Regions from separate parts of the Brevibacterium sp. FAM 24630 genome, predicted to be linked through region 1. Evidence: predicted binding sites of a transcription regulator. Region 1 holds the regulator's gene; each other region holds the start of a gene.
What was found. Region 1 encodes HrcA, which represses chaperone genes, less so after heat shock. Its sites were predicted from a motif close to TTNGCACTCGNNNNNNNCGAGTGCNAA; they were not measured.
Positions count from the first base shown of each region.

Region 1 (2,269 bases):
CGCGGCACGGAAGTTGTCGCCGTCGCGGTGGAAGACCTCGTGGCGGGTGACCATGACCTCGACGAAGAGGTCGCCGGCGGGGCCGCCGCCGGGTCCGACTTCGCCCTGGCTGGACAGCTGGATGCGGGTGCCGTCGGAGACTCCGGCGGGGATCCGGATCTTCATCGTCCGCTGTTTGCGCACGCGGCCGTCGCCCTGGCAGTTGAGGCAGGGGCTCGGGATGACGGTGCCGAATCCGTGGCAGGAGTTGCAGGTCTGGTTCGTGACCATCTGGCCCAGCAGGGTGCGGGTCATGCGCTGGACGCTGCCGGCGCCGTGGCACAGGCTGCAGGTCTCGATCTTCGTGCCTTCCTGGGTGCCGGCACCGGAGCACGTGTCGCAGACGACGGCGGTGGTCACATCGAGATCGACGGTGCCGCCGAAGGCCGCAGTCTTGAGGTCGATGCTGACGCCGACGAGGGCGTCCTTGCCGCGCTGGGTGCGTGGGATCGGACCGGCGGCCTGTCCCCCTCCGCCGCCGAAGAAGGTTTCGAAGATGTCTCCGAAGCCGCCGAAGCCGCCGCCGGCCGGGAAGCCCTGACCGTTCTCGCCGCCGCCCATGTCGTAGTTGCGCCGCTTCTCCGGGTCGGAGAGCACATCGTAGGCCAGTGAGATGGCCTTGAATTCGTCTTCGTGACCGGGGTTGACGTCCGGGTGGTACTTGCGTGCCAGCTTCCGGTACGACGACTTGATCTCAGCCGCGGAAGCATCTTTGGACACTCCGAGTGTTTCATAGTGATCGGCCACAGAAACTTCTCTCTCCCTGACGTAGTGGTCTTCTCAGTTCTTGGTGGTGGCGACCGCGCTTCCACGCAGTCCTCACCGATATGGTCTCGCCCTGATTCGGGCGCCTCCAGCTCTTCGTCTTCAGCGGCCCTACCCTCGATCGAGGATCGAGGACACGTACTTCGCGACGGCCCGGACAGCCGAGATCGTCGTCGGATAATCCATTCTGGTCGGGCCGAGCACCGCCAGTCTGGCCGAGGAACCCGCCTCATGACCATATTCGGCGGCCACGACAGAAGTCGAACTCAATGATTCGTGAGTATTCTCACGCCCGATGCGCACACTGATCTCCTCTTGGTCTTCGGCCATCGAGGTGAGCAACTTGAGGAGGACCACCTGTTCTTCGAAGGCCTCGAGGATCGGGCCCATCTTCTCACCGAACTCACGTCCGGAGCGTGCGAGGTTCGCGGTGCCGGCCATGATGATGCGCTCTTCACGAGTGGCGGCGACGAGGTCGACGACGGCGGCGCGGACCTGCTGCAGTCCGGAGTCGTCGAGGGCCCCGGGCTCGGCAGGATCGGGAGTCGCGGCCGCCTCGACGCCCGGGGCGGAACCGAGGACCTGCGAGAGCTTGCGGCCGGCGAACTCGGCGTTGATCTGGTCGCGCAGGCCGCGGACGGCGTCGTCATCGACCGGCGTCGGGGTGATGATGGACTTCTGTTCGACCTGTCCGGCGTCGGTGATGAGGACGACAAGGATCCGCCCCGGTCCGAGGCCGACGATCTCGACGTGCTTGATCCGGGCGCGGGACACCGTCGGGTATTGGATGAGGGCGACCTGGTGGGTCAGCCCCGACAGCACGCGTACGGTGCGGTCGAGCATCCCGTCGAGGTCGACTTCACCGTCGATGAGCTGGAAGATCGCACTGCGTTCGGCACCGGTCAGCGGTTTGAACTCGTCGATGCAGTCGACGAACATCCGGTATCCGAGGTCGGTGGGGATCCGGCCCGCCGAAGTGTGCGGTTGGGCGATGTAGCCCTCGTGTTCGAGCTGGGCCATGTCGTTGCGGATCGTCGCCGGTGAGACGCCGAGGGTGTGCCGCTGCACGATCGCCTTCGATCCCACGGGTTCGTTGGTGGCGACGAAGTCCTCGACGATGGCGCGCAGTACCTGTGCTCGTCTGCTGTCGTTCATCGCGGACCTCCTCCCCGCCTCTGTTCCCGGTGCCCGTGTCGGTCTCCGCATGCCCGAACTGGCACTCATTGCGACTGAGTGCCAATTCTACGCCTCTCGACCGCTGATTTCATTTCAGGGGTGTCCCGCGGGTCTGCGCGCGACCCCGACGCTCCTTCATTAGGGTGGTGTCCCGTGAATGTTTTTGATCGCTATGGCCCCGATGTGCTCTCCGGCTCCTCACCGTCGTCTCACCGTCCGAAGAAGTCCCGCCCGGTCGAACTCGGCCTGGGCATGGTGCTCGAAGATGCGATGAGCGGATATGTCGGTG
Region 1 covers NZ_JBNBZD010000028.1:34,036-36,304, forward strand. The annotation lists gene dnaJ (molecular chaperone DnaJ) at 1-786, opposite strand, end outside; gene hrcA (heat-inducible transcriptional repressor HrcA) at 916-1,959, opposite strand; gene ACPUD7_RS16100 (DUF3097 domain-containing protein) at 2,134-2,269, shown strand, end outside.

Region 2 (2,269 bases), on a different contig from region 1:
CCGGCCTTGATGACTGCAACACCGCCGGCCAGCTTGGCCAGACGTTCCTGCAGCTTCTCACGGTCGTAGTCGGAGTCCGAGTTCTCGATCTCCGCGCGGATCTGAGCGACCCGACCGGCGATCTCCTCGGCGTCTCCTGCGCCCTCAACGATGGTGGTCTCGTCCTTGGTGATGACGACCTTGCGGGCGGTGCCCAGCAGATCGGTGGTCACGCCGTCGAGCTTGAGCCCGACTTCCTCGGACACGACCTGGCCGCCGGTGAGGATGGCGATGTCGGCGAGCTGAGCCTTGCGGCGGTCACCGAAGCCCGGAGCCTTGACGGCCACGGACTTGAAGGTGCCCTTGAGCTTGTTCAGCACCAGGACGGCCAGGGCTTCGCCCTCGACGTCTTCGGCGATGATGAACAGGGGCTTGTTGGACTGCTGGACCTTCTCGAGGACCGGCAGCAGATCCTTCACATTCGAGATCTTGGAGTTGACGATGAGGATGTAGGGATCCTCAAGGACAGCTTCCTGACGATCGGTGTCGGTGACGAAGTAACCGGAGATGTAGCCCTTGTCGAAGCGCATACCCTCGGTCAGTTCGAGCTCGAGTCCGAAGGTGTTGGACTCTTCGACGGTGACGACGCCTTCCTTGCCGACCTTATCGATGGCCTCGGCGATCAGTTCGCCGATCGCAGGATCTCCGGCGGAGATGCCGGCGGTCGCGGCGATCTGTTCCTTGGTCTCGATGTCGATGGCGTTCTTCAGCAGCACACCGGTGACAGCTTCCACTGCCTTTTCGATGCCGCGCTTGAGGCTGAGCGGATCAGCACCGGCTGCCACGTTGCGCAGGCCTTCGCGGACGAGAGCCTGAGCGAGCACGGTAGCGGTGGTGGTTCCGTCGCCTGCGACGTCGTCAGTCTTCTTGGCGACTTCCTTGACGAGCTCGGCGCCGATCTTCTCGTAGGGATCCTCGAGTTCGATCTCCTTGGCGATGGAGACACCATCGTTGGTGATGGTCGGTGCGCCCCACTGCTTTTCGAGCACGACGTTGCGACCGCGGGGTCCAAGGGTCACCTTGACCGCGTCCGCAAGCTGGTTGAGTCCAGCTTCGAGTCCTCGACGAGCTTCTTCGTCGAATGCAATCATCTTTGCCATAGCGGCTTAGATCCTCCCTGATGGAGTGGAGTGGGAAACCAGAGCAGTCGTCAGCGCCCGCGACGGCAGAGAGTGTGCCCGCATGTTCCATTCCACATAAGGACCACGCTCTCGAGACAACTGATGGGAACCCATCGGTTTTCACCACTACTAGATTTAGCACTCTCACCATGCGAGTGCAAATATTCGTCGCCCGCCAAGATGGGCGAGAACAGTTGAGATCCGCGAGTTGTCGGCGCGCGGTGAAGGCACAGAGGGCAGTTCGGCCCAGCGCGAAACGGTGGTGCGGGCCGATTGCGAACGGCCCACTCAAAGTCGAGCAGCACGGTTTCAAACATGTGCTGTTCAACCCAAACCGTGCCGAATCGAATCTCCCGCCCTGGAGGACCCTTCCCACGCGGGCACTGAAAAGCGCCGAGCAGTTGCCTGCTCGGCGCTTTCCCCGCGCGATTGGTGCCGGTCGACCCGAAAGCCGTTCCGACGCCCCGCCGCAGCGGATCAGAAGACTGTGTTGATAGCAGTCAGTCTCAGAGGAGGGTGACGGACTCCGCCTGAGGACCCTTTTGTCCTTCTCCGACTTCGAACTGAACCTGCTGGCCCTCTTCGAGAGAGCGGTAGCCGTCCATCTGGATTGCGCTCCAGTGAACGAACACGTCCTGGTTGTCGCCTTCAAGGGTGATGAAGCCGTAGCCCTTTTCAGCGTTGAACCACTTGACGGTACCTTGTGCCATTACTTCTCCATACAGTGCAGTGCCATTGAAATCCCGTACTTCAGTCGCGATCGGGCGACCGCATCTGGAATACGGAAGCTGGCAAAACTCAACCGACCCCGCGACTTCTCTCATTGACCTCGGGAGAATAATCTCGGTGAAGCACGATTAGAACACAAGGTGCTGTGCTTGCCTAGCTGGTGCAACTCTACCGCAGGCACGCATCCCACCCCGGGCCGCTCAACACTGTTATAGATTCGTTACATAAGAGTTTTCGCCCAGTTCACACCAGGGGTTGCGGTCAAAGGACCGGACCGACCGGCTCGGACTATTCCGAGTCCCCGCCTTTGCTGGGCTCGGGGCCGCGATCGGCGATGTCCGAACAGATCACGACAGTGACATCGGCGTCGAAGTCCTCAG
Region 2 covers NZ_JBNBZD010000012.1:119,685-121,953, reverse strand. The annotation lists gene groL (chaperonin GroEL) at 1-1,139, opposite strand, end outside; gene ACPUD7_RS10995 (cold-shock protein) at 1,667-1,870, opposite strand; gene ACPUD7_RS10990 (LytR C-terminal domain-containing protein) at 2,178-2,269, opposite strand, start outside.
Region 2: groL (chaperonin GroEL) is a predicted target of HrcA. The motif match lies at 1,296-1,322, and genes of this name have one in related genera.

Region 3 (2,269 bases), on a different contig from region 1:
TGACGACCAGAGTCGACAGAGCTTCGCCCTCGATGTCCTCGGCGATGATGAACAGCGGCTTGCCGGCCTGCTGCACCTTCTCGAGGACGGGCAGGAGCTCCTGGATGTTGGAGATCTTGCCCTGGTTGATGAGGATGAGAGCGTCGGAGAGCACAGCTTCCTGACGATCGGCATCGGTCACGAAGTGCGGCGAGAGGAAGCCCTTGTCGAACTGCATTCCCTCGGTGATCTCGAGCTCAACAGATGCGGCCTGGGACTCATCGATCGTGATGACGCCGTCCTTGCCCACCTTGTCGAAGGCATCGGCGATGAGCTTGCCGATCTCTTCGGACTGAGCGGACAGTCCGGCGACGTGCGCGATCTCCGAGGAGTCGGCGACGTCGCGGGCGATGGTGCCCAGCTGATCCGAGACAGCCTCAACAGCGGTCTCGATGCCGCGCTTGAGCTGACCGGGTGCGGCACCTGCGGCGACGTTGCGCAGTCCTTCGTTGACGAAGGCCTGAGCAAGAACGGTCGCGGTGGTGGTTCCGTCACCGGCGATGTCGTTCGTCTTGGTGGCGACTTCCTTGGCCAACTGTGCGCCGAGGTTCTCGTACGGATCGTCGACCTCGACCTCACGGGCGATGGTCACACCATCGTTCGTGATCGTGGGAGCGCCCCACTTCTTATCAAGCACGACATTGCGGCCCTTGGGCCCCAGCGTCACCTTGACGGTGTCGGCGAGAGTGTTGACACCCTTTTCGAGTGCACGACGAGCTTCGTCGTCGAATTCCAATGATTTAGGCATTCGTCCTCCTGTCTGTGAAGTAGTTGTTCAGAGGATTCAGCCGATGACGGCGAGCACGTCGCGAGCCGAGAGCACGAGGAATTCTTCGCCTGCGTACTTGACTTCGGTGCCTCCGTACTTGGAGTAGATGACCTTGTCGCCGACGGCGACGTCGACCGGCACACGGTTTCCGTTGTCAGCAACGCGGCCGGGGCCGACTGCGACAACTTCGCCTTCCTGAGGCTTTTCCTTGGCGGTTTCGGGAATGACCAGACCACTGGCGGTAGTCTGCTCTGCTTCGACCTGACGGATGACAATCCGATCTTCGAGTGGCTTGATGGAGACCGACATTTCGGGCTCTCTCCCTTCGCTGGGTTCTATTTCATTGAGTCAGACGGCGGCTGCTGCCATGAACCTCTCGTCGTCGCGGGTGCCGAGCGATTCGACCGTCTTATGAAACTGGCACTCGATGAGTGCTAGTGCTAATTCTGACTCTAGAACGGCTTTAGCACTCGGTCAACTTGAGTGCCAACAATTCGTCATGCTCTGGGCGAAAGTTCAGTCTGGGCCCACATGCCGGCCGGGCAGCCCGGCCGGCCTGACCCGACATCCCGTGAATGCAGAGAACGTGGGCCCCGGGATCTCTCCGCGGGGCCCACGCCCATTCCGACCGCCTCAGCTCAGTTGTGTCGATATCTGTTGTCAACGGCGGTCAGATCTTGTCTCAGCGAAGGCTCTGGCCGGTGCTCAGGAGCACTGCCACTGACTCCAGCCCTCTTGCGCCTGCAACTTCTTCGCACGCTGGAACTGCTCCTGCGGGCTGGCATCAGACGGGTTGCCGCTGCCACCCATGGATTGCCAGGTCGAGGGCAGGAACTGGAACAGACCGAAGTGGGTGCCGTTCGAGGCCTTCGGATTGAAATTCGATTCGCACTCGACGATCGAATACCACTTGGAGCCGGGTCCGCCGAGCATCGCCTTGATCTCGGCAGTGCTCATCGAGCCGCCGGTCGAACCGGAGTCGCCGCCGCCGGTGCTCGAGTCACCGGAGTCCGAGCCGCCGGAGTCCGAGCTTCCGGAGTCGGAGCCGCCAGTGTCAGCCGGGGTCTCCTTCTTCTTCGTGCCCTGGATGACGACCTTGGTCTTGGGTTCGGAGAGGACCTTCTCGTCCTTCTTCTCCTTCTTCACCTGCTCGCCGTTGATGGTCTTGACCTTGTAGACGACCTGCTTCTGTCCGTCCTTGCCTTCGGACTCGACCTTGGTCTCGCCCTGGTAGAGGGAGTCGGACTTCTTGGTCTCGACCTTGGCCTTGATGGCCTGCTCGTCCTTGACGGTCTTGTTCTCGACGCGGTTGACGGTGAGCACCTGACCGTCGGAGAGCGAAGCGGACATCGGCACGGACAGGAAGTCGTCCTTCTTGAGCTTGACGCCCGACTCAGTGAGTGCTTCCTTCGCGGTGCCGACCGCGGCCGAGACCTTGTGGTCCTTGCCGTCGGCGACGAT
Region 3 covers NZ_JBNBZD010000020.1:61,352-63,620, forward strand. The annotation lists gene groL (chaperonin GroEL) at 1-787, opposite strand, end outside; gene groES (co-chaperone GroES) at 824-1,117, opposite strand; gene ACPUD7_RS14035 (ubiquitin-like domain-containing protein) at 1,514-2,269, opposite strand, start outside.
Region 3: groES (co-chaperone GroES) is a predicted target of HrcA. The motif match lies at 1,272-1,298, and genes of this name have one in related genera.